Regions from separate parts of the Pueribacillus theae genome, predicted to be linked through region 4. Evidence: riboswitches for the same ligand, from Rfam matches in the RefSeq annotation. Region 4 holds a riboswitch; each other region holds the start of a gene.

Region 1 (7,904 bases), on a different contig from region 4:
GTGGATTTGATAACCATGCTGACTTTGGGTCATAAGCAGGCCTAGAAGAAGTAATGAACGATGATCCATAGCCGTCGGCTCCTTTTCTATGAACAATGATGTTATTATAAATATTTTTGTTATAATTAGTCAAGGCATGACTATTCAAATATAAAAATACTGTCGATAAACCCTTCTAACGTTGGATTTTCTATGTATAAGAAGTTTTTTACACTTAAAGAAATGGATAAATTTGGAACGGGAGAAGAAAATGCTTTCTAGTTTAATCGAACGTAGGTGAGGTATAGATAATGAAATTGATGCCGTGCAATCTCTGTATAATCGCTATGGAACGTATGTAACAAGACTCTCTCGTTTGGTAAACAACCTAAAATCGGATCAAACTAAATACGGTAATAGTCAACTGGATGGGGAAGAGGCGTGTCGACAGCAGCTATCATTGGGGGCCCTCTTGTGAAAGGCGGAAAGCATGTGGCAAGGTAATCCATAATCACGCGGGTGGGCACCGTTATCCGGACGATCCGAGCCAAAATAGGGGTTCTCACATGAACGACATCCATGGAAATCATTATGACGATCCAAGAAAAAATAAGAAAGCAAATGAGGATGAAAAATGAGAATATGGCATGAGGCGGAAAAAGATATCGAAAATTATTTTACATGGTTTAAGGGAAAATCCGAGAAATTTAGTGTGTATAGCCTAAACGGTGCTGAGATGTTTACCCCTGAAGAACGTTCAAACTTTATAGAAGTTTGCGCAAGAACGATAAATAAGGTATTTAAAACGGAAAATTTTACGGATTATAAGCTTTACTTACTTGCGAACGTTGAAGTGTCCGATAAAAATTCCCGAATCGAAAAGTACAAAAAGGTTTGGAAAAAGCTAGAGTCCGAGTTTGCTATCGATTCCTTCACAAAAGGCCCGGAAATTGAAATAACGATTCAAGATAAACTATGTTATTCTAGTATCGCAATGGTCGAGCGGGAGGACATTCCATTAGCTTTAGATATTATATCAAAAGCGCCGCATCGGCATACGATTTTTGCCAGCAAAAAAGAAAACATATTAGATGAGGACTTGATTCGAGCTAGATTAAATGAAGCGATCGGATATGAATTACTGGAGCTGGATTATGAGTATTTAATTAATGAGTACTGTCCTGAAGGCGACATCTTATTTCGATGGGGAGAGGTATTTGAGGAGGCGGAAATCGCTCTCATTTTTAAGAATGAGTTATATGAATCCTTTCAAAAAATTTCACAATACGATGATATCGCTAATGCTTTAGACTAAAATGAACAAACTTTTCCATGATTCGACCTTGATTAGGCAATTGTCTGTCAAGGTTTTTTTATGTCTGCGATCGTTTGCTTGGGTGTCTGCGTAAGGTTATGATAAAAAGTAATGAATTGCATTGTGAAAAGAGGTTTATTCCATGAATACGAACATGAATAAGTTAAAGAAAAGAATTGCAGCAGCTTCAAAAAGGATTCCTGCAGATCTTGTTATAAAAAACGGAAAAATCATTGATGTATTTAACTTGGAAATCATTGAAACGGACGTTGCCATTCAGGACGGAGAGTTTGTGGGGCTTGGCGATTATGAGGGAAAGCAAGTGATTGATGCAAATGGAAATTTCGTATGTCCCAGTTTCATTGATGGCCATATTCATATTGAATCATCAATGGTCAAACCGTCGGAATATGCGAAAGTGGTTCTTCCTCATGGGATAACGACGATTATTGCTGATCCGCATGAAATTGCGAATGTTTCTGGGACAGACGGGATTCGTTTTATGCTTGAATCTTCTGAGGGCCTTCCACTTGATGTGTATATGATGATGCCATCTTGTGTGCCAGCAACTCCTTTTGAAAACACAGGAGCAGAATTAAATGCAGAACAACTTAACCCTTTTTATTCCCATGAGAGGGTTTTAGGTTTAGGAGAAGTTATGAATTTTCCTGCTGTTTTCCACGGGGAGGAAGGCATGTTACATAAAATTAGTGATGCGTCTAAAAAAGGGAAGCTGATTGACGGACATGCTGCAGGGCTTCATGCCGAAGAGCTGAACGTGTATTTAACAGCCGGAATTCGAACGGATCATGAATGTGTAACTGCCAAAGAAGCTCTTGAGCGAATTCAACGTGGAATGTATGTCATGATACGAGAAGGAACAGCTTCTAAAGATTTGGACGAATTAATTCAAGTGGTCAATGAAAAGAACGCAAGGAGATTCCTATTTGTCACGGACGACAAACATTTAGATGAATTAATTGCAGAAGGAAGCATAGACCATAACGTTCGAAAAGCGATTAAAAAGGGCACCGATCCACTTTTGGCTATTCAAATCGCAACGCTAAATGCGGCTGAATGTTTTGGTCTTTGCAAAAAAGGTGCGATTGCACCGGGATATGAAGCAAATTTTCTTTTTCTTGATAATCTCGAGTCCGTTTCCGTTTCAGAAGTGTATAAAGCGGGAACGCTCGTTGCAAAAAATGGCGAATGTCTTCCATTCAAAGAACCATCGATCGTTCCTCCTGAACCGGTAACGAATAGTGTCACGTACAAACCGGTAAGGAAAGATGATCTTTGCATTTGTTTAAATGAACGGCAACATGCAAATATTATCGAAGTGATTCCAAACAGCATTATAACGAACCATCTCGTTGAAAATATCGCCGTAAAAAATGGGCAATTTCAACCATCAATAGAAAAAGATTTGCTAAAAATCGCTGTTGTAGAAAGGCATAAAATGACTGGCAATATTGGGCTCGGGATTGTCAAAGGTTTAGGGCTTAAAAGCGGAGCAATTGTCTCTACCGTTGCGCACGATTCTCATAATATTGTCGTTGCGGGAACGAACGATGACGACATGCTTAAAGCAATTCGTGTGATAGGTGAATTGGGAGGAGGGCAGGCCGTGTTAAAGGACGGCGAAGTACTTGCTTCTTTGCCTTTGCCCCTTTCCGGCTTGATGTCAGACTTAGGTTATATGACCGTAAATTCTAGCCTTGGGTCTTTAAATAAAGCATTACTTCATATTGGCTTTATGGGCAAGTTTAACCCTTTTTCTACGCTGTCATTCCTTGCACTTCCGGTCATCCCAAAATTAAAAATAACAGACTTAGGCTTATTTGACGTGGAAAGCTTCAAGCATATTCCGATTGCCTCGAGATAAAATGAAACTTCCAACTATTGGGGTTTTTTACCGGCAATTAATGCGGGATAAAGAAAATTTGAATAGTTTTCATAGCCAAGCAGGAACATTTTTGCTTGGCTATTATAATATGTTTACAAAGACGTGTACATGTAAACAAAATGTAATCTTAATGTGTACATAAAGGTAAACTTGTAAACAAACACGTATACATTGAGAAGCAGCAACGTGTTTACAAATTGTTTCTGTTGTAAACGAAAATGTATACAAGTGTACAAATATGAATACAACTTTTAGACGATTGCCGAATCTTAAAGTCTAGTATATTCTAAAATAGAATGGCAAAGGTTGGATAAAGCCATCAATTTTTTTGTGAAAGGTTGATTTGATGACAAATAGTAGAATTGCTGCTGTAGATGTAGGTAATGATTCTGTGAAGGCATTATTTGGGAAGCTAGATTATGAATTAAATCTTCCAAATGTGATCGCACGAGACACTGAGGATCGCCCTGTTATAGGAATAGAGGAATTGAATGAAAAGGACCCGCTGGATGGCATACATATAAGGGTTCATTCCCCGGCATTAATGGATAATAACGCCATTTACAGAGTGGGAAATTTGGCAACAAAAAGCGGAAATGCAACAGAGCTTGATCCTGGAAGCAGCAAATCTGAGGAAGACCAAACATTAGTTATGCTGTTTGCTACATTGGCACTTGATGCTGTGAGGGAAGAAAACGCGGACATTTTTAAGAAAACAAATCAGGTCGTCGATGCGAGCTATTTGCTTGGAACAGGCTTGCCGCTCAGAGAAGTGAAGGAAGGGAAAGATGTAGGCTATCGCTCGCGGCTTCTAAGCTCTGTTCATCAGGTTGAGTTTTTGGTCACGCCTAAATACCAAGGTTTAAAAGTAAATATTAAATTTGATGAAGTGAAAGTGTATCCGGAAGGATTCGCAGCGTATATCAACTTAGTGATGGATAATAACTTAAATATTATTAATCGGGATTTAGTAGACAAACGCATCATTATTCAGGATATTGGCGGATTATCAACAGATGTCGCTGTTATTAAAAATCGTAATGTGGATGATGACAAAGCTCAAGGATTTAACCTCGGGGTAGCCGAATCGCTTGAGGAAATTCGAGAAGAAATTAGATCAAAACATGGCATCGAATTGGATAGCCGACGGGATATTGTTGAGATTATTACAAGAAAAAATGATAGAAATCATATCATGGTAAAAGGCAGCCGGACAAGTGTCCATGATATTGTTGACCGCATTTTGCTTGAATTGGCTAAAAAGCAATACCGCCACCTGCGAAACACTTGGCAAAAAAACTCGCAAACTGAAATCTGCTATTTTGTAGGCGGTGGGTCAATGGTGCTCAAGGAATATTTAAAAACATTAAATAATAATTTGGATGGATACAATATCGCTTTTTTTGAAGATGAAAAAGAAAGCATATGGATGATGGCAAATGCTTACTACAAATTAATTTCGGCATTTGACAAACAAAAAAATGCCAAAGCAAAAGGAAAAGAAGACAATAAAAAACCAGTAAAAAATTAAATAGGGTGATTCCGTGAAAAATAAAGGAATTCAGAGAGGGCAGGCGATCACATTTCGCCTACCGTCTGATACACCTGATCATATAATAAAACAATTGCAAAAATTAAAAGAGACGGAGAAAAGAAATTTTTCAAGTAAAATTGCAGAGTTTGTGCTTGATGGGGTAAGCCATTCATTATCAAAGGAAAGAGAAACGGTATCCATCCCGCTTCCTAAGCAATTGAACAAAGAGCAGCGAAACTGGCTGAGGCACTCTTATTCTGAAGCATTGATTGGGAACATTGTTTACCAGTTATTGCAAGATCCAGTTCGGGCAACATCTCTTCTCGCTTCCTTGAACAGTAACGCGGTTAATATTGACGAGGCGCTCTATTTGCAGGAAGAGAGCTTGGAAGAGCCACAGAAGAAGAATGCACCAGATACATTTGAAAAGAATGCTCCAGATACTTTTGAAGATGATTTGCTCAATTTTGATTTAGACAGCGCAAGGCAAAATAACCAAGATGAACCTAGTGCGGAAGCGGATTTGGAAGAGAATGCGGAAGATTTACTAGGCGGATTTATTGCACAAATGAATAAGTAAATAGATGAAGGAGAGACAAATGCCAGTGTCTCTCCTTCATTGAATTCGTTATACGTTAACATGTTTTTTTGACTTTCTAGATGAATTCATAAATGATTGAAATTGTTCTTTTAGTTTTTGTCTACTATCTTTATTTCTAAGCAAATAGGCGGCTCCAAGTGCTACTGTTGTCATTGCAAGCTTGTTTTTCTTCATTGAAACTCTGCCTCCTTTAATTTTATTGTATTCGTAAGTTTCCCTCTCTCACGAAAAATAAACGCCGTTTTATAGGTTTAATTTGTTTGTCCAATACTTTGCAGGATCAATCGCTTCGTTAATTTTGCCTGTTTTCTTTAACCAGTTTTGCAATTGGCCGTAATAATCGGAAGACATGGAAAAGTCATAAGTGAAACAAGGGATCGTCGCATTAGCTGTTTCAATTGCCAACTCATCATTTGATTCTGTTTTTGTGTAGTCAAAGTATATCCTTTTTGCTTCTTCTTCGTTTTCATAAATAAAGTCGATGGCTTTTCGGATGATTTTTACAAATTTTTTAAGTGTTTCTTTTTTACTATTTAAAATTTCTGAAGAAGTAATAAAAATAAGCTGGCAAAAGTCCGGTATCCCCCAATCCTTTAATGCAAAATAATCAACATTAAGGCCTTTTAATTTTGCTTCAGTAACTTCAAAATTTTTAAAAATAAGCGTAGCTGCGTCCGCCAAATCTTTTTCTAACGCTTCTGTATGGTAAAAGCCGTTGTTAACAGGGATAAAATCTTCAATGCTGCAAGAGCCTCCGTCAGATTCTACCATTGTCTTTACGATGGCAAGCCCGCCGAGGCCCGGCGCGCCAGGATATTGAATTCGTTTGCCAATGAGATCCTTTGGCCGGTTAATTTCTTTTCCTTTTATATACATGACACCACCATTTGTATGTAGAAATCTTGCAAATCCAACTACATCTTCACCGGCTGCACGATCCTCTACGAGATGAAGAGGCTCTGTAATCGCGATATCCATTTTACCTGCCTTCATCTCATCGATCGCATCAAAATGCTCTTCAGGCTCTACCATTTCAATCTTTAGCCCTGCGTCTTGAAACCAACCTTTTTCCAATCCGATCATCATCGGAAGATGGTCGGGATTTATAAACCATTCCAGTCCCACTGTCAATTTTTCCATTAAGTATTCCCCCTCGAAAAATAATAAAACGGATTCGCTCGTAGAGAGGAATCCGTTGTTGTAGACGAAATAAATTCGTAGAAACAATGCCTTCACTTCCCTACGCTGGTATTGGCCAGGTCAGGTTCAAAGGGTTAAAGGATTCCAATCCTTCTCTCAGCTTACTAGCACCCCTAGTGTAAATGTTTGTTATATCATCATACCCCAGAAACGATAGAACGACAAATAAAACTGGGAGAAATGTAAATTACAATGAGCCCAACTTCCCACTTCTAATTTCAAAAGAGGATGCATCAGCGTTTTTCTTAATAGAGGTACTTCAACATGTAGTTTAAGTTTTCTTTAGTAACATGTATGATTGGAATAGATGGATACAACTACACCCTTCAAGGGGCTTTTGGAGATCGATAAGCTATGAACAGAACGAACCAACTTCGTTTAAAAGGAATAGCAATGGCGGTAAGTGCAGCAGCCTTGTGGGGAATTCAGGGGAATGTTGTGGATTATTTATTCCGAACAACTGACATGACGCTTGACTGGATTATCATCACCAGGCTCTTTTTTTCTGGGGTAATCCTATTGTTATTTTTGTATATGACGAAACAGCGGAAGTCGATCTTTACGATTTGGAGAAATAAGAGGGACTCTTTCACACTTCTTGCTTTTGCGGTATTTGGATTATTAGGTTTACAGTATTCTTTTTTTGCCGCGATCAAACATAGCAATGCAGCAACGGCAGCAATTTTACAATATTTAGCCCCGTCGCTTCTTCTTATTTTTGCATGTTTCAAAGCAAAAAGATATCCTGTTAAAAAAGAATTGCTTGCGCTCGTTCTAACTTTTATTGGACTATTTTTATTAGTGACAAATGGGGATATAACCAAGCTTTCCATTTCAGGTATGGCTCTTTTTTGGGGTGTTGTTTCAGCTTTTGCTCTTTGTTATTATACATTGCAGCCGATGAAACTTATTCAAAGGTATAGCTCCACTGTGATTACAATGTGGTCAATGCTTATTGGAAGCGTTGCTTTAAGTTTAAAAACAAATCCTTTGAAAACGGGGGTTTCTTTTTCTATTTCTGAATGGGTGCTTGTCATCCTTGTTGTCGTGATGACGTTTGTTTCGTTTTACTTATATTTGGCGAGTTTGAGCTTCATTACATCTGCCGAGGCGGGCTTGTTGACGGTTATCGAACCATTGACGGCAGTTTTTGTTTCCGTATTAATTATGGGAATTATGATCGGAAATGTGTCATTAATGGGCGGACTCCTTATATTGGCTGTTGTCATGATGATGGGAAAAAGTTCGGCAGAGAACGACAAGCAGGCGTTCAAACAAAAAACCGGATAAATTTATTGGAACGAAAGGCTCAAAGTAAACTTAAGAATTGAAGAAAAAGGAATAAAAAGAAAAATTTGTTTTTAATTTG
Region 2 (7,904 bases), on a different contig from region 4:
TCAAATTGCCTCTATTGCTATTTGGTTTCCAAAAATATTTGCTTTACTTTTGGAACGACGGCTTTGCTGCCGCCACGGTCTTCAACATTTTCAATTTGCATGGCAACGAGGAGTGTTGGATTTTCGTTGTCGTACGCTACAAACAAACCATTCTCCTGGCCTTTTTCATCACGGCTCTTTTTAAGTTCTGCCGTCCCAGTTTTCCCTGCCATTTGTTTCCCTTTGATTTTAACACCTTTGCCTGTTCCATCGGGATGCTCGACGACTTCGATTAGCGATTGATTAATAATTGAAGCTGTTTCGTCCTTAATCGCGTTTGCCTTCCACACGTGCTCATTCGAATCTGGGCCATTTTTTAACAGCGTTGGTTTTAATAGATTGCCTTCATTTATAAATGGTGTAAAAGAAATAGCCGTGTGGAGAATGCTCATTTCCACTTTCCCTTGTCCATAACCTGAATCAGCAAGCTGAATCTGGCTGTCAAATGAATTTTCCACCAGTTGCGATGTTTCGATTGGGTATTCAATTGGAAGTTTTTCGCCAATCCCAAAGTCTTTTGAACGTTCTAGAAATTTTTGTCCACCGATTTTTAATGCTGCCTGAGCAAAATAAATATTATCTGAATAAATAAATGCATTCTTTAGGTCAATTGGTTTTCCCGGATCGCTGACACGGGTAATATAATAATCTCCCCACGAATTGTCTGCTTGCCACTTTAGCCCATTCACATTTACTGCCGTTTCTTCAGATATGGCAGACGTCTCTAAAGCAATCGCACCAGTAATCGGCTTAAATACAGAGCCAGGAGGATATGTACTTGCGAAACGATTCAACAACGGTTTTTTCGGATCCTCATTTAGCGCTTTCCATTCTTCGCTTGTCATCCCAAGAACAAATTGATTCGGATCATATGATGGGCTGCTCGCAAGTACAAGAACTTCGCCAGTCATCGGGTTAATCGCTGCAGATGTACCTGCTTCGCCTTCGAGCTGCTTGAAGACTTGTTTTTGAATATTGATATCGATTGTTAAAGCAATGGTTTCTCCATCGATCGCGTTTTTATTGGCAATTTCATCTTTTTCTGTGCCATCTTTATCGACGATATAAATGCGCCCTCCGTTTTGCCCCCGGAGCTTATCTTCAAAAACTTGCTCCAATCCGCTTTTTCCTATTAAGTCTCCTGTTTGATAGCCTTTTGATTTTCGTTCATCAAGCTCTTCTTTATTAATTTCTTGTACATAGCCGGTCAAATGGGCGGCAATTTGTTTAAAAGGATAAACGCGGGCGCTCACTTCTTGGTACGTTACGCCTTTTATCTCCATTAATTGATTTAATCTTTTATCATCTTTCGCGATTTTCGTAATCGGTACGAACGTATCTGGCTTTACCCACGTGGCGTTCAGTTTCTTTTCTATATCTTCCACAGTGGAGCCAATCAAATCAGCTAATTGTTCATAGGATGTTTTAGCATCCTCCGGCAAACGCTCGGGGACAATTCCGATATTCAATACTTTTCCATTTACCGCCAGACCCTTTCCGCTTCGATCAACAATTTCTCCCCTTTCAGCCCGGTGTGTTTCAATGCGGACCTTATCTCCTTCTTCCATCGAAGGAAAGATAAGTGAAGGATCCCAATGGACGGCCCATTTATTTCCATCCTCAGTCTTTTCTTTCACGAGGGACAGGTTTTCGGTAAAGTTTACTTCGTCGGCAATGGTTTGCATATGTAATGAAAATTCCACCTCTGTGCCGCCCTCTTTGTTTTCTTTCACCCCATCTTCAGGAAACTTCGCTTCCAGTTTAAGCTTGTCAGCCTGTATTCCTTCATAAATTGTCTCGTAACGCTCAACAAACTCGTCTTTCGTTATATTTTTTTTACTATCTGCAGAAAGTTGATCATACATTTTATCAAATTGTTGTTTCTCCCAGCTGTTTAAAAATTGAGTTGTTCTCTCTTCTGGCGTTTCTTCCTTATTGCACCCAATAAGAGAGAATATAAGTATAAAAAATAAAAATAGTGGTACTTTTATCTTCATTTGTTTTCCCCCGTAAATTTTACTTTTCCTCATAAGTGTATCAAAAAACGCACGTTGCTTTCAAAATAAACTCATTCGTTCATAGTTGTAGCAAGATCTCGGCCTTATGAATAGGCTATTACCGTATGTAGTTCATTAAAGGAGGTACCCCGTTTGTTTACTCAGAGAAAGATCTATCGGCCATATATAAGCCCTTTCGACCCTTGCCGTCCCATAAAAGTGAAAACATATCAGACACCGCCTCAGCTTTATGTTGGTTTTCAGCCGCCTGGGCTTCCCCAGTTTAGCCCAAAAGAAGCTTTGTTTCACGGAACATTGTGGCCATTGCTTTTTAGCCCGTACGGAGAGCCTCACAATAAAATGCCGTGTGGAGAACCCCAAATAAGTTAATAGGGAGGAAAAATAACCGATGTCCAAAAAACTTCCGCCTGAATTTTACGCGTGTATGGAAGAATTGCAGGCAGTTGATTTCGTTCTTGTCGAATTGACACATTATTTGGATACGCATCCACATGACCAAGAAGCGATTCAGCAATTCAATGAGTACGCGAAAGAACGCAAACGATTAAAAAAGATCGTTGAGTCAATGTATGGCCCCTTACAGCAATTTGGAAACAGCTATTCAGGGTATCCATGGGGCTGGTCAGAAGGCCCATGGCCGTGGCAAATTTAAGGAAAACATTAAAGAATTTATTTTAGCAAAATGAACGACGAAAAAATTAGGTAGGGGCTTGACCCTACCCCACTGATTGAAAGTATTTCACCTGCATTTCGCCTAAAGGTGCGGAAGCGAACTATTTATTCATTGTGGAGGTATGATTTTTAATGTGGATATACGAAAAAAAATTACAATATCCGGTAAAGGTAAGCCAATGCAATCCAATGCTTGCCAAGTTTCTAATTGAACAGTACGGTGGTGCTGATGGAGAACTTGCCGCTGCCCTTCGCTATTTAAACCAGCGCTACACGCTTCCTGATAAAGTTATTGGGCTTTTGACAGATATTGGTACAGAGGAATTTGCCCACCTTGAGATGATTGCCACAATGGTTTATAAATTAACGAAAGATGCAACACCCGAACAATTGAAAGAAGCAGGTCTTGGTGACCATTTCGCCGACCATGGCAAAGACCTATTCTACCATAACGCTGCTGGAGTACCGTGGACAGCGGCATATATTCAAGCAAAAGGTGACCCAATCACAGATTTATATGAAGATATTGCCGCAGAAGAAAAAGCCCGTGCAACCTACCAATGGCTTATTGACATGTCAGATGATCCGGATCTTAATGACGGTTTAGCTTTTCTGCGTGAGCGCGAAATCGTCCATTCCCAACGTTTTCGCGAAGCTGTTGAAATTTTAAAAGAAGAACAAGGAAAAAAGAAATTCTTTTAATGTCTAACGAATTCGCTGACATTTTTTCCAAAGAACAATTTGACAATTAGCCACAGTATGATAAACTGATAGAAAATTAAATCATTTGTTTCCGCTAGGGGTGCCTTTTTAAAAGGCTGAGATTAAAGTGGACTTTAAGACCCTTAGAACCTGAACTGGTTAAAACCAGCGGAGGAAAGTGGACGTTCGATTTGTACTGTTTGCCAATAAGTGCGTGTTCAAAAAGGAGGACAACGAGAGGCAAGAAGGTCGAGGAAGCGTAGCTCTGAGCACCGCAGCGTATGTTTGTAGGATACGTGAGGAGCGGAAGAGCAAGCTGACGAAGAGATTCGCAGCCTATCGTTCCCGGACTTTTTGAACAACCTTTAACGGTACAAGAATGGTGTGATCAGTCATCTATTCCTCCTTTTCAGGTGAAACAAAAAAGGAGGATTTTTATATGCGTTTTACAGAGGAACTGCGACAAGCGACAAAGGATAGTTGGGAGCAAAGTTTGAATCACCCGTTCGTCTTAGGGATTGTGAACGGTGACTTGCCGTTGGAAACGTTTAAATATTATATTCTCCAAGACATTTACTACTTGAAGCATTTTGGAAAGGTCCATGCCATGGCTGCCGCACAAGCAGATGACTTCCAAGTTTCCGCCATGCTGGCTGAAAAAGCGAAGCTTACCGCCCAAGCGGAACTAACCGTCCATCAGGAACATGCGAATCTGTTAAACATTACTGACGAAGAGATGAAGAATTTTAAACCCGCCCCTACCGCTTATGCTTACACATCACATCTGTACCGTGCGGCTCTCTCCGGCAGTTTGGCACAAACGGTCGCTGCGATGCTTCCATGCTATTGGTTATATGCTGATATTGGCAAAAAGAACATGAACGCGAAACCGAACGAACAAATTTACCAAAATTGGCTCCATACTTATGCAAGCGACTGGTTCCAAACATCGACCGAAGAGCAAATCGATCTGATGGACCAACTTGCACAGGATGCAAGCGGAAAAGAAAAGGAAAAGATCAAAGAACAGTTTGTCATCGCCAAAGAATATGAACTTGCATTTTGGGAAATGGCTTACACGAAAGAAACTTGGCTATCAAAAAAACAAAGCAAGCAATCCACTCTAAAATAACAAAATCATAACCCCTTTATGCGTCGATTGCATAAAGGGGTTACTTCGTTAATTGGCTTTGATCGATCTAACCGTCCTTTAGTTTGCCGCTATTCTATTTCTTTTTTGTTCTTCTGAATTGTTTTCTGTTTCAACTTCATTTCCAAATACTTTCCGCCCAGCCATAAAATAAATGTAAGAGCAGAAACAAGGATAAGCTGAACGGGATCTTTAAGCAAATCAAAAAAATCGTGGCCAATAAAAGAAACGATAAAGATCATCACCATTTTCCCTAAAAAAGCTGCAAGCATAAAACTGATCGCATTCATTTGGGAAAGCCCCACAACAACAGTAACTAACGATGAGGGGGTAAAAGGAAAACAAAAAATCAAAAACACGACACCAAAGCCTCTTCGCTCAAACCAATGCATTGTTTGCTGGACTTTTTTCAATTTCGAAATGAATCGAAGAATTCGATGCCTCGCAAACCTTCGAATAACAAAAAAAACGAGAACAGTTCCAATGCTTGTACCTACCCAAGAATAAAGAAAACCAAGCCAAAGGCCGTAAACGAAAGCATTGCCTGCAACAAAAATAAATAACGGCAAAAATGGCATGAAAGCTTCCAAAAAAGGCAGAAAAATACCTGGAAGCGGCCCTAGCGCTCGATATTGTTCAAGAAATTCTTTAATATTTTCTTCTGTCAATGCATGTCTCAAAAACTCAAGGTCCATACTTGCTTCACCTTTATATCGTTTGGCATTATTCACAAAATCATTTTAAATAACTGATTATCGCTTCTGTCACTTCTTTTGTTGATGCACTTCCACTAAGATCGGGTGTTTTTATTCCGTTTGCAATGGTTTGTTCAATTGCTGACATGATGTTGTCCGCAGCATTTTTTTCACCTAAATGATCGAGCATCATTTTTCCTGTCCAAATTTGGCCGATTGGATTGGCAATCCCTTTTCCTGCGATATCCGGGGCTGAACCGTGCACTGGTTCAAACATTGACGGATATTCGCCATCTAAATGAATGTTTGCCGCCGGTGCGATGCCTATGCTCCCCATAATCGCAGCACCAATGTCTGATAAAATATCACCAAATAAGTTGCTGGCAACAACAACATCAAACATTTCTGGTTTTGTAATGAAATAGGCCGAAAGGGCGTCAATATGAAATGAATCTGTTTTTATATTGTATTTCTCCGACACACTTTTAAAAATTTCATCCCAAAAAGGCATGCTGTAAACGATGCCGTTTGACTTTGTTGCACTTGTGACATAGTTTTTCCGCTTTTCTGCTAATTGAAAAGCATAATGCATTGCTCTTTCAGATGCTTTACGCGAAAAAACATTGTTCTGTATTGCTATCTCATCTTCCCCTTGATAAATACGCCCTCCTACTTCACTATATTCGCCTTCGCTATTTTCACGAACAATAACAAGATCGAAGCCTTTCGGATTTTTAAGCGGTGATTCCAATCCTTTTAAATATTTAGCAGGCCGGACGTTTAATTGTTGTTTAAACTGGCGGCGAATTTTCAAAAGCAATCCCCATAGCGATACATGGTCAGGAACACGTGCAGGATCGCCAACTGCTCCTAGAAAGATGGCATCAAATTTTTTCAATTGTTCCAACCCATCATCCGGCATCATTTTGCCATGTTCCATATAGTAATCACAGCTCCAAGGAAAAGTCGTACATTCGAGCTGAAACGTGCCATTTAATTCAGCTGCTTGTTTTAAAACTTCTAACGCCTTCGGTACAACCTCATTTCCAATTCCGTCTCCGGGTATAACTGCAATCTTATATGTATTCATTTCTCTTCCCCCTATTGAATGGATTCCTCATACTATTGTAACATGTTCACCTTGAAATGCCTTTAAAATTCGATTACGTTAAAGGTAAGGAATTGATGAAGAAAGGAACATACTTATGCTAAAGACACTATTAAAAATCGGAGGGGGACTGCTTCTATTCCTTCTCCTGTTCGGATGCACAAAGGATCCTGCTAAAAGCATTGAAGGTACTGAAAAAATTGCTGATATCCCTTTTGAAAGGGTGCAGCTTGAAGATACCCCTAAAGACGTGCAGGAAACGATAAATTACAAAAATCGCGAAAAAGCAACGTACGTATTACCGAGTGATAATGATTATTATATCGTCGTCTCAAGAGGCGAACAGCCAACCGGCGGCTATGATGTCGAGATTACGAGTGTGGAAGATTGGGGCGACTCTGTGCACGTTTTTTACAAATTTAAAGACCCGGCTGATGATGAACTCGTCACACAAGCCATTACTTTCCCGTTGGATATTGTTAAAATAGAACGAACCGATAAAACAGTTCTTTTTAAACTTATCGAACATGAAAATAAACGGAATAAAGGAATCGATATTAATTTATAAATGAAGTACGATAATAAGGTAGAAATAAAAATCAATAGAGGTTTTTAAAAGGAGTTGCTTGTCTGTTGGGAAAAGTTATCGTAAATGATCAGATGATGGAACGGAGCCAGCACCGTATTGATATGGAAGATCGCGGCTATCAATTTGGAGATGGAGTCTACGAAGTCATCCGAGTTTATAATGGTGATTTGTTTGGAGTGGAAGAACATATTGATCGATTTTTTGAAAGTGCCGGAAAAATTAAATTAAAAATCCTCTTTACGAAAGAATCCCTTAAGGAAAATCTTAATGCATTGATTAAGGAAAATGAATTGCAGCTGGGGATTGTCTATATGCAGCTTACGAGGGGTGTTTCACCAAGGGCCCATGTGTTTCCCGATGAACATACAACACCTGTATTGACGGCATACACAAAAGAAATGCCGATACCCAAATTACAAATGGCAAATGGAGTTAGTGCAATTGTTACACCTGATATCCGCTGGCTCCGCTGTGATATAAAAAGCTTAAACTTGTTGCCAAACATTCTCGCTAAAGAGGAAGCAAAAGAGCAAGGTTGTTATGAGGCCATTTTTCATCGCGACGGAATCGTAACGGAAGGTGCTTCGTCAAATATTTTTATTGTTGCCAAGGGCAACATGATTACTCACCCTGAATCCCATTTTATTTTGAATGGTATTACAAGGCAAATGATTTTTAAATTATGTAAAGAAAACAAATTATCATTAGTCGAAAAACCATTTAATGTTGATGATTTGATGAATGCTGATGAGGTATTCTTGTCAAGCACAGTATCTGAAGTAATGCCAATTGTAAAAATTGATAACAAAACTATTGGAAATGGACAGCCAGGACCTCACACAAAGCAACTGCAGGCGTTATTTCAAAAATACATTCAAAAGCAAGCTAGGATCACATACTAACTTAAAAAAATTTAAGAGCCCCCTTTAAG
Region 3 (7,904 bases), on a different contig from region 4:
CCAATTTTTCTTATCTTTTGTGCAGATTTTTATCGTGTGAAAATTGCGTCTGAAATGGAAGGAAAGCCATTTGAATCGGTTAATAATATTGATATTCTTTTAGTGGGTGCAACGGACGTTGGTTTGGCCTTGTCTAATGCTATTGCAACTGCCGAGTCACTTGGATTAGGAATAGTTCCTATTGGAGGGATTCGGCGGAACTCATTGAAGTTAATAGACATGCTAAACTTACCGAAGTACGTGATTCCGATTTCAGGTTTATGTATTGGTTATCCCAAAGTAGAAACTATACGGAAACCGCGCTTTTCAAAACAAGCAATTTATCATGAAGAACAATATAATCATAATTTGTTAGAGTATATAAAAGAGTACAACAAGATTTATGAAGATTACATGAAAATGAGATCAGTTGATAAAAAAAGTACTTCTTGGTCTAAAAGAATTTCAAATTTCTATAGTCAACCATTCTATCATGATAATAGTTATCCGGAAACCGCTAAGATGCTTAAACAGCAAGGCTTTCCTTGTCAAGATATTTAAAATAAAGATATATATAAGTAATTCTTGAACAAGCAACTATTATTTATTAGAAACAGGCTTATTGACTCAGCACTAACCAAAAGGAAAATGTCTTTTGCTTCTATCCAATAATATACACTTATTACATTACACGATGATGGATTAGCTATATATGATACTAAGTTAGGGGTTTTAGAAGATTAATTTGGACAAGGAAAAGAAAAACAGTGATTTTTTTAACACTAAAGGTTAATCTCAGGTCTTATAAATAAAAAATATTTTATCTAGAACGTAACTAAATTTTGCCAATATCAAATAAAGAAGTCCTTGATTAAAAAAAAATCTTGAGTAAAACAATGGAAGTGATGGGAAATAGTTAATCTGAAGTATTAAAGCTGAAAAGAGGGATTTCATGAATGGACCATTGTCGGGTTTACGAGTAATTGATTTAACTTCTGTGCTCATGGGTCCTTATTGTACGCAAATATTAGGTGATATGGGAGCAGATGTTATTAAAATCGAAAATGGGAAAGGTGACAGCACTCGCTATCTCGGTCCTGCAAGAAATGAGGGGATGAGCGGAACTTTTCTTCATGCGGGACGAAATAAACGGAGTCTTGTTTTAGACTTGAAACAAGAAAAGGGAAAAAAAGCTTTGTTCAAATTAATTGAGAGTGCTGATGTTTTCGTTCATTCGATGCGCCATCAGGCGATTGAAAAATTAGGATTCTCCTATGAAGAAGTAGTGAAGGTGAATCCTGCAATCATTTATTGTGGAGGATATGGCTTTAGCAAGCAAGGTCCATACGCATCGAAACCGGCTTATGATGACATGATACAAGGGGCGTCCGGTTTAGCTGCGGCACAAAGTAAAACATCGGGAAAACCCCAATATATGGCTACTGTTTTGGCGGATAAAGCAAGCGGCCTAATGATGGCAAATGCGATTTTGGCTGCAGCCTATTATCGGGAAAAAACAGGGGAGGGACAATATATTGAGGTGCCGATGTTTGAAACGATAGCCTCATTTACGTTGTTGGAACATATGTATGGGGCTACATTCGACCCTCCCATTGGTTCATCCCTTTATCCGCGTCTTACTTCAAAGTACCGGAAACCGTATGAAACGAAAGACGGGTTCATTAGTGTGATCGTTTATAATGACAAGCAATGGAAAAACTTCTTTGAAATATCTGGTTATCCTGGGCTTTCTGAGGACGAAAGATTTCAAGATCTTGCCTCAAGAACAAATTATATTGATGAGCTTTATCAATTGTTGGAAAAGGTAATACTCACGAAAAAGACAGAAGAATGGCTAGAAATTTTTGAAAAAGCAGATATCCCGGCAATGCCTATGAATACACCGGAAGATTTATTAGATGATCCACATCTTAATGCAATCAATTTCTTTGAAAAAATGAATCATCCTTCTGAAGGGGATTATTGGAATATGAGTTTTCCTGCAACGTTTTCAAAGACACCTGTGAAGTTGAATCATTTTGCTCCCCGTCTTGGAGAGCACAGTAAAGAAATATTGCGGGAAATTGGATTCTCAGAATAAGAGATTATAAAGTACACAAGAAACTCAATGAATCCCTAACCAATTCCATTATTGCTTCCATTGTTGGGAGAAAAAAAGCATAAATATTTGCACAGGATAATATGATAAGAAGTAAAGTATGCATTGTTTCTCCAATAAAGTATTTGTTGTAGAAAAAGTGTTGACAAACGAAATGGATTATCATATGATTCTAATTAAAATCATTGTGAATCGAAACAAATCGACTGTGAAAAGGAAACACTTCTTGATGTCAAGCACAGAGAACCCATGGGCGCTGAGAATGGGTGTTGGCGATGGAAGTTACTCACCTTGGAGTCGACTTCTGAACTTAAGTAGGAAGTACGGTTGGCAACCGTTATGCTGCAAAGTAAACCTTTACTTTATGAGGTCATATGCTGTGAGGCTGTGGCGAACGAGGGTGGTACCGTGATGATCTCACCCCTCAGAAAAGTAAAGGTTTTTTTGTGTTTAGCTAAGGCATTCAAAATAAAGGAGGAGAAATAATGGGTAAGAGAATTTATACATTTGACACGACATTGAGAGACGGCGAACAGACGCCTGGTGTGAACTTAAATATCTCCGAAAAAGTTGAGATTGCGAAACAATTGGAAAAGGTTGGCATTGATGTCATTGAAGCGGGTTTTGCAGCGGCTTCGCCTGGTGATTTAAAAGCGGTGCGCGCTGTGGCTGAAGCTGTTGAAAAGCCAATTGTTGTAAGCCTTGCCCGCACAAACAAAGAGGATATTGACGCAGCGGTTGAAGCTTTAAAAGGGAACGATAATGTTGGTATCCATGTGTTTATCGCGACATCACCAATTCATATGGAGAAAAAGTTGCGAATGACAGAGGAAGAAGTACTTGAACAATCCGTTGAAGCGGTCCGCTATGCAAGCCAATTCTTTAAACATGTTGAGTTTTCTTGTGAAGACTCTACACGTTCTGATTTGGATTTTATTTGTAAAGTTGCTGAAAAAGTCATTGAAGTTGGAGCAACCGTCTTAAATTTCCCGGATACAACAGGCTATATTACGCCATGGGAATATGCCGAGCGATTTAAAATCATCCAAGAGCGTGTAAAGGGAGTTGAAAATGTGATTTTAAGCTGCCACTGCCATGATGATCTTGGTATGGCCACAATCAACTCTTTGGCAGCCATTGAAGCCGGCGTGACGCAAGTTGAAGGCTGCATTAACGGCATCGGAGAACGTGCTGGGAACGTCGCATTGGAAGAAATCGCATTAGCCCTTGAAACCCGGTACGATTATTTCCAAAAAAGAACCTCAATGAATTTAAAAGAAATCGCAAAAACTAGTAAATTGGTTAGCCGTGTAACCGGCATGCCGATCCCTGCAAATAAAGCAGTTATTGGTGCGAATGCGTTCGCCCATGCTTCAGGCATCCACCAGGACGGCGTACTTAAAGATAAAACGACATATGAAATCATGAAGCCGGAAACGATCGGATTAGAAGAAACACCGCTCATTCTTGGCAAGCTTTCCGGTCGCCATGCGTTAAAAGAAAAATTAATTGAGCTTGGCTATCAAGTGAATGAAGACGAATTGAGAGCTATCTTTAAGAAATATAAAGATTTGGCCGATCGCAAAAAGGAAATTTTGGATGATGACATTATCGCGTTAGTGGATGATCAGACGAAAAACGAAGTCGAATATTACAAACTTAGAAATATGGCGATTTCATATGACACGTTAAATGAACCAACAGCAACGGTTGAACTTTTGACTCATGATGAAAATGTTTACGAAGAAAAAGCGACCGGTAATGGTTCTGTGAATGCCATCTTTAATGCGATTGATCGAATCGTTAATGAAGAGATCGAACTATTGGATTATAAAATTGTGTCAGTAACTCAAGGACAAGACGCACAGGGGGAAGTCTTTGTCGAAATTAAAACGGGCGATACAATCAGCCGTGGACGCAGCATTAGTGTTGACGTGCTTGAAGCAAGCGCGAAGGCTTATCTCGCTGCTGTGAATCGCATGAAAAACATGCAAACGGACAAAGAAAAGGTAAAGCTGTAATCAAAGTTGATTGAGGAAACAAGTAATTTATACTATAATAATAGATAACTAAAAACGTATCACAAGGGGAGCCATTGGGCTGAGATTGAACAATTTGTTCTGACCCTTTGAACCTGTTAGTTAGTACTAGCGTAGGGATGTGATGAGCTTTGAAGAAACATGAGATTTGTCCGGTTTCTTTGGCTTCCTATGGGATTCGTTTACTAACACATAGGAGGCTTTTTTTATGGGGAAAATGAAGTTGCAAGTTTTGATTGAAGCGGCGATTTTGGCGGCTGCAGCGATGGTGTTGGATTTTTTGCCCTCGATAAAGATTGCTCCAGGCATTTCTGTATCATTCGCCATGGTGCCTGTGTTTATTGTTTCCTTTCGATGGGGATGGCGTGCCGGTGTTTTCTCCGGTTTTTTATGGGGGTTTCTGCAAGTTATTTTGGGGGATGCTTCGATTCTTCATCCAGTCCAAGCGTTGGTTGAGTATTTTATGGCGTTCGCTGCTGTAGGCGTTGCAGGGTTTTTTGTAGGAAACATCCAGAAACAGATTTCAAGGCAACAAAAGAAGCAAGCATTGTTTACAGTCATTCTCGCGATTTTTTCAGCGAGTGTAGCACGCTATTTCTTTCATTTTATTGCTGGGTATTATTTCTGGGGTTCTTATGCACCAGAAGGAATGTCGCCCGTATGGTACTCTTTTATCATTAACGGATCAACCATGGTGCTTACATTTATTTTATGCGCCATTATAATGAGCGGTCTATTTATCGCTTCACCTCGGTTGATTCAAAATAAAGAAGTGCTTACAACTGAATAAGATTGTTTCAATCCCTTGCTGATCATGATCTGGCAAGGGATTTTATGTATGAAGGGAGAAAACAAGTGTTGCATTTATTAAATTAATGGTAATATAGTAATATATTCAAACTATTTAAATGTTTTGAAAGGTGTTGGTAAAATGGTAGCAACAGAGAAACGATGGCTAAAGCATTATCCTGAAAACATTTCTAAAGAAATCGATATTCCAATCCAGCAAATGTTGAAAGATACGGCTGCAAAGTTTCCGGACAACGAAGCGATCTCGTTTTTTACACGAAAAATGACATACCGTGAAGTATTGCAATTATCTATAGCATTTGCTTCGGCACTTCAGGCAAACGGCTTGAAAAAGGGGGATCGAGTCGCAATCATGCTGCCGAACTGCCCGCATTATATTATTTCCTATTACGGAATCTTAATGGCTGGCGGGATTGTCACACAAGTAAATCCGATGCTTGTCGGGAGAGAACTTTCTCATATTTTAAACGATTCAGGCGCTGAGATGATTGTCATCTTTGAACCGCTTTTGCCAGTTTTACAGCAGGTTGAAAACGAGACCCCTGTTAAAAAAGCAATTTCTGTCAACTTCCCTGAAAGCGCTAAAGACGTAGCTCCTGCGGTCACATTTGAAGCGTTTATGTCGCAAGCGACAGGGCAGGTAAAGGAACCGAATATCAATCCTGCCGAGGATGTTGCCGTTTTACAATATACAGGCGGAACGACAGGCCGTTCAAAAGGGGCGATGCTCACTCATCGAAACCTCGTTGCAAACGTTCATCAAACGTATCGTTATTTCGAATCGGAATTTAACATAGGAGAGGACAGGGTCCTTACTGTCATCCCATTGTTCCATGTCTACGGGATGACAAGCTGTATGAACTTATCAATCTATACAGGAGCTGCGAACATTCTACTTCCGCGCTTTGATTTGCAAGAAGTGCTTGAAACCATTAAACGTGAGCAGCCGACGACATTTCCTGGGGTTCCTACAATGTATATCGCGATTACAAGTCATCCTGAAGCAGAAAAATATGGGATAAATAGCATTAGAACATGCAACAGCGGAAGTGCACCAATGCCAGTTGAAAGTATGCGAGCATTCGAAAAGAAAACGGGAGCCGTGATCTTAGAAGGCTACGGCTTGTCTGAAACCTCTCCGACCACGCACTGCAATCCTGTGTTTGCTGAACGGAAGCCGGGAAGTGTCGGAATTGGGATTCCATCAACCGACTACAAAATTGTTGACCTTGAAACAGGAACGAAAGAGCTGCCGATTGGCGAATCAGGGGAAATCATTATAAAAGGCCCGCAAGTGATGAAAGGGTACTGGAATATGCCAGAAGAGACGGAGCAAGCGCTTCGCGATGGTTGGCTGTATACGGGAGATATTGGAAAAATGGACGAAGATGGCTATTTGTATATTATCGACCGTAAAAAAGATATGATTATTGCAAGCGGTTACAATATTTATCCGAGAGACGTAGAAGAAGTGATTTACGAGCATCCAGCTGTTCAAGAAGCGGTCGTTGTGGGGGTTCCAGATCCGTACCGGGGAGAAACGGTTAAGGCGGTTATCGTCTTGAAAGAGGGGCAATCTGTTACTGAAGAAGAGATGCTGGACTATTGCAGACAGCACCTTGCTGCGTATAAAGCGCCGAAGCTCATTGAATTTAGAAAAGAGCTTCCGAAAACAGCTGTCGGTAAAATTTTGCGCAGAACGATAAAAGAAGAAGAAAGAAAAAAATATGAACAACAACAGTCATAAAGCAATATATAAAGTGGTTTCTATCCCTTGCAGAATATGCAGGGGATTTTAAATTAGTCAACAATCGCTCCCTCTCTCTTATGCATGATCGATAGTTAGAACGAATATGTATAGGGAATAACAATGAAGGTTAAAAGAGAGGATCGAATGTCCATGAAACAAATGGTGGATGCAGAAATCAAACGGTTAACGAAAATTCTCGTAAGCGCCCAAGAACCGTATGGCTCATGGTCTTATCCGTTTGATATAGGCATTGAAACAGATTGCTATATGATTATTCTGTTACGCACATTGGAAATAAATGATGAAGAATTCATTCAATTGCTAGTGAGGAAAATTATGAGCAGGCAAGAACAAAACGGAGCATGGAAGCTCTTTTATGATGAAGAAGAAGGAAATCTTGCGCTGACTGTTGAAGCTTATTATTCACTTCTTTATTCAGGCTATCTTGAAAAAGAAGATCCTAGGATGCAAAAGGCGAAACAATTTATTTTAAAAAACGGCGGAATTGAAGAAGTCAACATGTTTACAAAAGTAATGTTAGCTTTAACGGGGCAATATAAGTGGCCGCGTTTTTTTCCGATTCCGGTTGAAGTTATCTTATTTCCTACATGGTTTCCATTGCACTTTTTTGATTTGTCGATGCAGGCAAGGGCAAATTTAACGCCGATCTTAATTTTATCGGATTATAAATACAGTGTGAGGACGTACCGTTCTCCGGATTTATCTGACTTGTTTCTAGGGAACGCTCGTCATAAAGAGTGGGGAGATTGGAGAGAGCTTCAGCCTATTCTTTCACAGATTCAACAAAGCATGAAATTTTTAATCGGGTATCCAAGAGAGTTACATCGGCTTGCATTGCAGAGAGCTGAACAATATATGTTGGCAAGAGTGGAATCCGATGGCACATTTCTAAGTTATTACAGTTCAACCTTTCTAATGATTTTTGCTTTAATGGCAAGAGGCTATGCGAAGGAGCATCCTTTGATTAGGAAAGCTGTCCGTGGATTAAAATCGTTTGTCACTTTTTATGGCGGGGACATTCATGCGGCTTACACGACGGCGAACGTTTGGAACACGACGCTTGCCGGCTATGCCTTGCAGGAAGCAGGAATGCCATATACTTCACCAACCATTCAAAAGTCGCACGAGTATTTATTGTCGCGTCAACATATGTTATATGGCGATTGGGCAGTATCGAATCCTAATG
Region 4 (7,904 bases):
AATAATCCGGATCGTATAGAACTTAAAAAATACAGCCCAAGGTTAAAAAGGCATACGTTGCATCGTGAAACAAAGTAAGCGGTAGGTAAATCCTGCTGCTTTTTTTAATTTGGCTGAAGGCCAATACCATAAGGATTTATTTTTTCCCTTTAACAAGGAGAATGAGTGTGATATGACGAAACAAGAATGGCGTACGTTCATGAAAAAAAAGCTTGCTCACATGCCTAGCGATACATTTGGCAATCTTTGTAAAAAAATTCAAGATAGGCTTTTTCAGGATTGTTTGTGGCATGAAGCGAACACGATTGGCTTGACAGTTTCAGTAAATAGAGAAATTGATACGAAGAAAATTATCGAAGAAGCATGGAAGCTTGGCAAACAAACCGCCGTCCCAAAATGTTCGCCTGATTCATTTGAAATGGAGTTTTATCTTTTTGATTCTTTTTCACAAATCGAAAGAGGATTCTGTAATTTAGAAGAGCCTGTTGTCGAAAAAACAAGAGCAATCGCGGAAAAAGACCTAGATTTATTGATCGTTCCCGGACTTGCTTTTGATAAAAATGGATATAGAATTGGTTATGGAGGGGGATTTTTTGATCGTTATTTGCAAAAATACCCGAACGAAACGATATCTTTATCTTTTGAATGCCAACTGATTCCACACGTACCACGCGATCGTTACGATAAACCTGTGAATCAGCTAATCACAGAAAAAGCATGTTATAAAACGAGACTTTAATGGGGGTCTTACGGACGGTTACACAAACTGGTGTTTTCTAAGTTTACATTTACAGATAAAGGGGAAAAGAATTTGGGTGAAATGTTTGAGAGATACTCAAGACAAATGTTGTTTGCGCCAATCGGCTCAACAGGTCAAGAAAAATTAAAAAAAAGCAAGGTGCTTATCGTCGGAATGGGCGCCCTTGGCACGGCAGCCGCTAACCACCTCGTTCGTTCTGGTGTTGGTTTTCTCCGGTTCGTTGATCGGGATTATGTAGAATTGTCGAATTTACAAAGACAGATGCTTTTTGATGAAGACGATGTCAGAGAGTCTTTGCCCAAAGCTGTGGCTGCAGAAAGAAAGTTAAGAAAAATAAATAGCAGCATATCGATCGAAGGGATCGTTGCGGATGTAACCGCAGCCAATATTGAAGAATTCCTCGTTGGAATTGACTTGATCGTTGACGGGACGGATAATTTTTCGACACGATTCCTACTAAATGATGCAGCTTTTAAAAATAACATTCCTTACGTATATGGCGGGGTTGTTAGTTCCCGAGGGATGAGTGCGCTGTTTATTCCTGAAAAAACGCCTTGCCTGAGATGCTTCATTACTGAAGGCGATGGAAGCGGAGAAACGTGTGATACCGTTGGAGTTATTTCACCAATCGTCGACATTGTTTCTTCATATGAAGTCACTGAAGCGCTTAAATATTTAGCGGAAGATCATCATAAACTAAGAAATGGGTTAATCTCAATAGACGTTTGGCAAAACCGGACACATGTGATTCCCTTCGGTGAAGCAAAGCAAAATTGTCCTACATGCCAAAGAAAAGAATATCCCGCCTTAAAAATTGATCATGAAGAAATTGCCACGTCACTTTGCGGCCGTGAAACGGTTCAGATAAAGGCAAAGCAGTCATTCTTATTAAATGAGTGGTCAAATCGGCTTAAACCAATTGCAGATGTGAAAGAGACCCCGTTTTTACTGCGGGTTCAGCTCAAAGAAGGAGAGCGTCTCGTATTATTCCCTGATGGGCGTGTTCTTGTCCAAGGGACAGAAGATATCGTGAGAGCAAAAACGCTTTATGCCCGATATATTGGATTGTAGAAAAAGGAGGCGAACGTTATAAAAACGGTAAAGAAAATCATTTTCATTCAAACCGTTGCGTTATTGCTTGTTGCAATAGGCTTTCGATTTTTTAAAACAGTCCGCCATTTAACATTTCCTGAAATGAGGGAAAAAGTAATCGAATCGAGAATTTAACAACAGCCTTTTTGAAGTAAGAGCAGATTAGTGTAATCTGCTCTTACCTACGGTATATTAGAGTTTTCTTTAAAAGGGTGTTTCATTTTGAATACATTTTATGATATCCAGCAATTATTAAAGCGCTTTGGAATATTTATTTATACAGGAAATCGTCTCGCTGATTTGGAGTTAATGGAAGAAGAAATACATGAACTGTACAGAATGAAAATGATTGAGGCTCAAGATTACAAAATCGCATTGCTCATTTTAAGAAAAGAATATAGATTTGAAAGAGAGAAAAAAGACAGGACTATTTAACTGTTTTTTAAGAAAAGCGAAACTTTATCCAGTCTTTAATCGTAATTATTATGTGGGGTTAAGAAAAAACGCTAATTCATTTTTCTGGAAGTTAGTGGTGAAAAGTTAGATTTGCTTAAATATGGAAAAACTGTCGGTTGCCATAACAGTTAAAAGAGATTATGATATCTCTTATGTAAAGAATTACCGTACGAAAGAGAAATGAGGAGTGCTGGATTACGATGAAGAAGACGTTAGCTAACTATTCGATGTTCTTCACAGCTACGATTTTATTATGGATAAAAACGTATTTCGTTATTCGATTTTATTTTAATATCCCTTTAGAAAATAAAATGCAGCAATTTATTTTAGTTATTAGTCCATTAAGCACAGTGCTGCTGTTTTTAGGCTTTAGTTTATTTTTTTCTCAAAGACTGCGAAATCGGATGATTTTGCTTATAAGTTTCATAGGTTCTTTCATTCTGTATGCCAATATTGTGTACTATCGTTTTTTTAATGATTTTATTACAATTCCCCTCCTTTTCCAAACGAGCAATATGGGAGATTTAGGGAGCAGCGTCTTTGAATTAATGAATTTTACAGATGTTGTGTTTTTCATCGATGTCATTATTCTTGCTGTATTAATGAAATTCTTACAAGTCAAACCTGTGCATACGACAAAGAAACAAATTGCGTCCATATTTGCCGCAGCGTTGGCGCTATTCGCGATTAATCTTGGACTAGCTGAAACAGAGCGTCCGCAATTATTGACAAGGACGTTCGATAGAGAGATGCTCATCAAGAATATCGGAGTGTATAACTATCACATTTACGATATCATTATGCAGTCCCGGGCGAAGGCGCAGAGAGCGCTGGCGGATGGAAGCGAAATCGTAGATATTGAAAACTATGTAAAAGCCAATCGCGCACAACCAAATGAAAAGATGACCGGGATTGCCAAAAGGAAAAATGTGTTTGTTATTTCTTTTGAGTCATTGCAAGATTTTGTCATTAACAATACGGTTGACGGAGAAGCCATCACACCTTTCTTAAATTCTCTTATAAAAGAAAGTTATTATTTCCCAAACTTTTACCATCAAACCGGCCAGGGAAAAACATCGGATTCAGAGTTTCTGCTTGAGAATTCACTGTATCCATTGCCAAGTGGGGCGGTCTTTTTCACCCATTCACAAAATGCCTATCACGGAACACCTAACCAACTAAAAGAAAGTGGCTATTATTCTGCAGTTTTCCATGCAAACAATAAAAGCTTCTGGAACAGGGATGTTATGTATGATTCATTAGGCTATGACCACTTTTATGATGTAGATAGTTATAGTGTTACTGAGGAAAATTCGATTGGGTGGGGGTTAAAGGACGGTCCGTTTTTTGAACAGAGCATAGAATACTTGAAGCATATGCCGAAACCTTTTTATTCTAAATTTATTACATTAACGAATCACTTTCCGTTTACATTAGAAGAAGAGGATCAAATCATCCCGCCATGGACATCAAGTAGCGGTACGCTCAATCGTTATTTCACAACCGTTCGATATACGGATGAAGCGGTAAAAAACTTTTTTGAAAGGTTAAAAGAAGAAGGGCTTTACGAGGATTCCATTTTTATTTTATATGGAGACCATTATGGTATTTCTGAAAACCACAATAAAGCGATGAGCCAATATTTAGGCAGGGAAATAACGCCGTTTGAAAGTGCCCAGCTGCAAAAAGTCCCATTAATCATTCACATTCCTGGGCAAAAGGGGAAAGTCATCGAAACAGTCGGCGGCCAAATTGATTTGAAGCCAACGATCTTTAATTTACTTGGCATTGATTTGAAAGACGACATCTATTTTGGCAATGATTTGTTTTCAAAAGAACATTCGAATGCTGCTGTTTTTAGAGATGGAAGTTTCATAACAAAAGACTTCGTTTATACGAAAGATCTTTGTTATGAAAAGGCGACAGGTATGGAAACAGACATAGAAAAATGTGAACCTTATAAAGAAAAGACCGAACAAGAGCTTCATTATTCCGATCGAATTATTTATGGGGATTTGCTTCGATTTTTTGATAAGAATAACGGAACGGATGTAAAGGTTAAAAAGTGAAACATGGAACCCAGCATTGGGTTCTTTTTCTTTTTTTCGCTCATATTTATACAAGAGAATGTTTCCCATGGGGGGGATTATTTGGAACTCGTTGTTCAGCGCGGCCATACGTTTTGGCTTTACAGCCAGTTATTTCAAATTCCTTTACAGCTTATCGTTGACTCAAATAAAGAGGCAGATCCAATGAATCTAAAAATTGGAGAAACGATTAAAATTCCGGGTTTCATTAGCTCGGCCTATACCATTCAGCCGGGCGATACATTTTGGTCCATTTCATCAAAAAGAAATATTCCTCTGCAACAATTGCTTTTTATCAATTCCGGAATTGAACCAACTCACCTCCGGGCTGGCACAACAATTAAATTGCCTATAAGAATTACTTGGAGGCTAATTGATGGGAAAAAAAATTATGATTATGAGACACTCGTAAGAGATATTAGAATGCTGCTAACAGTCTATCCATTTATACAACAAGGATCAATCGGAAATTCAGTGATGCAAAAGCAAATTCCTGAAATGATTGTTGGAACTGGGCCGAAAAAAGTTCACGTAAACGGTTCTTTTCATGCAAATGAGTGGATAACGACGTCTATTTTGATGACTTTTTTGAACGATTATTTATTGGCATTGACGAATCAGACATGCATTCGCAATGTGCCTTCACTTTCGTTGTATGAAAAAACTTTTCTATCGATCGTGCCGATGGTGAACCCGGATGGCGTAAATCTTGTTTTATATGGCCCTCCCGATGAGGAACCTTACAAAAGCAATGTTTTGAAATTAAATAATGGAAGCAAGGAGTTCTCAGGGTGGAAGGCAAATATCAGGGGGATAGATTTAAATAACCAATTTCCAGCAAGGTGGAGTATTGAGAAAGAAAGAAAACCGAAGGAACCGGGTCCAAGAGATTATCCCGGACAAAAGCCGTTAAGTGAACCTGAATCAATTGCAATCGCTAACTTGACGAAAAGGCGCAACTTTGATCGTGTTTTGGCATTCCATTCTCAAGGAAAAGAAATTTATTGGGGATTTGAAGGATTTGAACCACCAATCGCTGAAACAATCGTTTCAGAATTCGCGAGAGCAAGTGGATATAAACCTGTACGTTATCTTGACAGTTACGCAGGATATAAGGATTGGTTTATCCAAGAATGGAAGAGGTCAGGGTTTACAATTGAGGTCGGGATGGGTGTGAATCCCTTGCCATTGTTACAATTTGATGAAATATACTATGATAATTTAGGCATTTTACTTGCTAGCCTGTATATGTAAAGATTGTTTTTTCAGAAGTTATTTGACATAATAAGGTTAATTTCATATTTTCAAAGACTAGGGGTGCGGAGAGCTGAGAAAAAGGAGGTCATCCTTTTACCCTCATAACCTGATCTGGATGGTGCCAGCGGAGGGAAGTCGAGATGTTTATAACTCGTTGTTTATCACCATAATCCGCTCTCCATGATTATGGTTTTTATTTTTATGGATGAATGGAGGTATAAATTTGAAAAGATTCAGATTATATGTCATTACCGGAGAAGAATTCCATCCATCACGGACGCTTAAAGAAGTGATGCGTGAAGCAATGGAAGGGGGAGCCGACTTCATTCAACTAAGAGATAAAAAAAGTACAAAAAAACAAGTATTGGAAAAAGCTAAAATGCTGCGGGAGCTAACGAATGAATTTGATGTTCCTTTCATTGTAAATGATCATATTGATGTTGCATTAGCTGTTGGTGCTGACGGTATTCATCTAGGACAAGACGATCTGCCGTTAGTGGAAGCCCGTAAACTTGTAGGAGATAAAATCATAGGAATCTCTACGCATTCGATTGAGCAAGCACGGGAAGCAGAAAGAAACGGTGCCGATTATATCGGGGTTGGTCCCATTTTTCCAACGAAAAGTAAAGAAGATGTCGTTGAACCTGTTACAGTAAGTTACTTAAGGGAAGTAGCAAACGAAATTAAAATCCCATTTGTCCCTATTGGCGGCATCAAACTGCATAATGTTGATGAGGTGCTGAATGCCGGTGGCAAAAGTGTATGCGTCATTAGTGAAGTAGTCGGAAGCAGCGATGTAAAAGGTACGTGTGAAGCGTTTATACGAAAAATTAAGGAGTGTGAAACATAATGGCGGTGCTAAGAATTAATGGGGAAGAAGAGCATTTCGATCATGTGAAAACTCTTTTAGATGTCGTAGCGCACTATAAGCTTGAAAATAATCTTGTCGTTGCTGAAGTTGATGGAAAGGTGATTGATCGAGAAAGATGGAGCGAGACGGGCATTGAAGATGGAATGTCAATTGAACTAGTACATTTTGTTGGAGGAGGGTAAACGAGTTGAATGATTCATTCAAAATTGCTGGCGAGGAATTATCATCAAGGCTCTTTTTAGGGACTGGGCGTTTTGCAAATCCGTATATTCAAAATGAAGCTATTGCTGCCTCGGGTACAGAAGTTTTAACATTTGCGATCCGAAGAGTCAATCTTGAGCATCCTGAGGAAGATGCAATATTACAGCATTTGGAAGGGAAAACTTTTCGATACTTGCCTAACACGTCAGGGGCAAGCAACGCAGAAGAAGCCATTAGAATTGCAAGGCTTGTTCGTGCCACAGGATTAAGCAATTGGATTAAAGTTGAAATCTGTGCAAACGAGAGAACGCTTTTGCCTGATCCTGTAGAAACGTTAAAAGCGACGGAACAATTGGTTAAAGAGGGTTTCGTCGTATTGCCGTACACATCAGATGATCCTATTTTGTGCAAACGGTTGGAAGAGGCTGGAGCAGCGGCAGTTATGCCCGGAGCATCTCCAATCGGAACGGGTTTGGGCATATTAAATCCATACAACTTATCGATTATTATTGAAGAAGCAAGCGTCCCGATTATTATCGATGCCGGCCTTGGCTCTGCGAAGGATGTAACCGAAGCCATGGAACTTGGCGCCGATGGCATTCTATTAAATACAGCTGTTGCGAGAGCGAAGGATCCGGTAAAAATGGCGGCAGCAATGAAATTTGCGATAGAAGCCGGCAGACTGTCCTACCTTGCTGGCCGAATAGAAAAGAAACGCTATGCAACGGCTTCCAGCACAACGATGGGGTATTTTACCTCTTCATTTCAATGATGCATTGATGACTAAACGATGACTGAGGAAGTGAACATGTAGTGGCAAAGGATATTCTCATACTTGGCGGCGGTGTTATCGGTTTGGCAACGGCTTTCGAGTGCCAAAATCGCGGCCATCAGGTGACCATTCTTGAAATTGCAACGTGCGGAGGACAAGCTTCAGGTGCCGCGGCAGGGATGTTGGCGCCTTATTCGGAGATGAGTGAGGAGCCTGATGATTTTTTCTTGCTTTCCCATCAAAGCCTGAAAGAGTATCCCGAGTGGCAGCAAGAAATAAAAAACAAGTCTTCCATGGATTTTGAGTATGTAGAATCGGGAAGCCTTTATACGATTTTTCATGAAGCTGAACGCTTCCCCCTTCAAACGAGAATGGAATGGCAAAATCAATTCGGTGTTGAAGCTTCCA

What was found. Region 4 has a riboswitch for thiamine pyrophosphate ahead of thiE (thiamine phosphate synthase). Riboswitches for the same ligand answer to the same signal wherever they lie in the genome.
Region 1: another riboswitch for thiamine pyrophosphate. It lies ahead of DCC39_RS14920 (ABC transporter substrate-binding protein); the one in region 4 lies ahead of thiE (thiamine phosphate synthase).
Region 2: another riboswitch for thiamine pyrophosphate. It lies ahead of tenA (thiaminase II); the one in region 4 lies ahead of thiE (thiamine phosphate synthase).
Region 3: another riboswitch for thiamine pyrophosphate. It lies ahead of thiT (energy-coupled thiamine transporter ThiT); the one in region 4 lies ahead of thiE (thiamine phosphate synthase).

Annotation. Positions count from the first base shown of each region.
Region 1 covers NZ_QCZG01000037.1:25,795-33,698, forward strand. The annotation lists gene DCC39_RS14890 (PadR family transcriptional regulator) at 1-69, opposite strand, end outside; gene DCC39_RS14900 (hypothetical protein) at 614-1,294, shown strand; gene ade (adenine deaminase) at 1,437-3,179, shown strand; gene DCC39_RS14910 (ParM/StbA family protein) at 3,547-4,731, shown strand; gene DCC39_RS14915 (hypothetical protein) at 4,745-5,314, shown strand; gene DCC39_RS19190 (hypothetical protein) at 5,363-5,509, opposite strand; gene DCC39_RS14920 (ABC transporter substrate-binding protein) at 5,579-6,475, opposite strand; TPP riboswitch at 6,556-6,660, opposite strand; gene DCC39_RS14925 (DMT family transporter) at 6,890-7,825, shown strand.
Region 2 covers NZ_QCZG01000005.1:77,137-85,040, reverse strand. The annotation lists gene DCC39_RS04115 (penicillin-binding transpeptidase domain-containing protein) at 18-2,036, opposite strand; gene DCC39_RS04110 (spore coat associated protein CotJA) at 2,190-2,426, shown strand; gene DCC39_RS04105 (spore coat protein CotJB) at 2,446-2,709, shown strand; gene DCC39_RS04100 (manganese catalase family protein) at 2,862-3,431, shown strand; TPP riboswitch at 3,518-3,625, shown strand; gene tenA (thiaminase II) at 3,871-4,563, shown strand; gene DCC39_RS04090 (TVP38/TMEM64 family protein) at 4,653-5,276, opposite strand; gene DCC39_RS04085 (tartrate dehydrogenase) at 5,317-6,366, opposite strand; gene DCC39_RS04080 (protease complex subunit PrcB family protein) at 6,482-6,952, shown strand; gene dat (D-amino-acid transaminase) at 7,018-7,875, shown strand.
Region 3 covers NZ_QCZG01000014.1:61,145-69,048, forward strand. The annotation lists gene DCC39_RS08540 (NADPH-dependent oxidoreductase) at 1-540, shown strand, start outside; gene DCC39_RS08545 (CaiB/BaiF CoA transferase family protein) at 932-2,080, shown strand; gene DCC39_RS08550 (2-isopropylmalate synthase) at 2,584-4,119, shown strand; TPP riboswitch at 4,174-4,274, shown strand; gene thiT (energy-coupled thiamine transporter ThiT) at 4,346-4,927, shown strand; gene DCC39_RS08560 (long-chain-fatty-acid--CoA ligase) at 5,069-6,694, shown strand; gene shc (squalene--hopene cyclase) at 6,842-7,904, shown strand, end outside.
Region 4 covers NZ_QCZG01000001.1:3,708-11,611, forward strand. The annotation lists gene rpmG (50S ribosomal protein L33) at 1-78, shown strand, start outside; gene DCC39_RS00045 (5-formyltetrahydrofolate cyclo-ligase) at 173-739, shown strand; gene DCC39_RS00050 (ThiF family adenylyltransferase) at 821-1,831, shown strand; gene DCC39_RS00055 (YqgQ family protein) at 2,075-2,287, shown strand; gene DCC39_RS00060 (LTA synthase family protein) at 2,509-4,377, shown strand; gene DCC39_RS00065 (M14 family metallopeptidase) at 4,459-5,649, shown strand; TPP riboswitch at 5,699-5,802, shown strand; gene thiE (thiamine phosphate synthase) at 5,876-6,502, shown strand; gene thiS (sulfur carrier protein ThiS) at 6,502-6,705, shown strand; gene DCC39_RS00080 (thiazole synthase) at 6,711-7,496, shown strand; gene thiO (glycine oxidase ThiO) at 7,538-7,904, shown strand, end outside.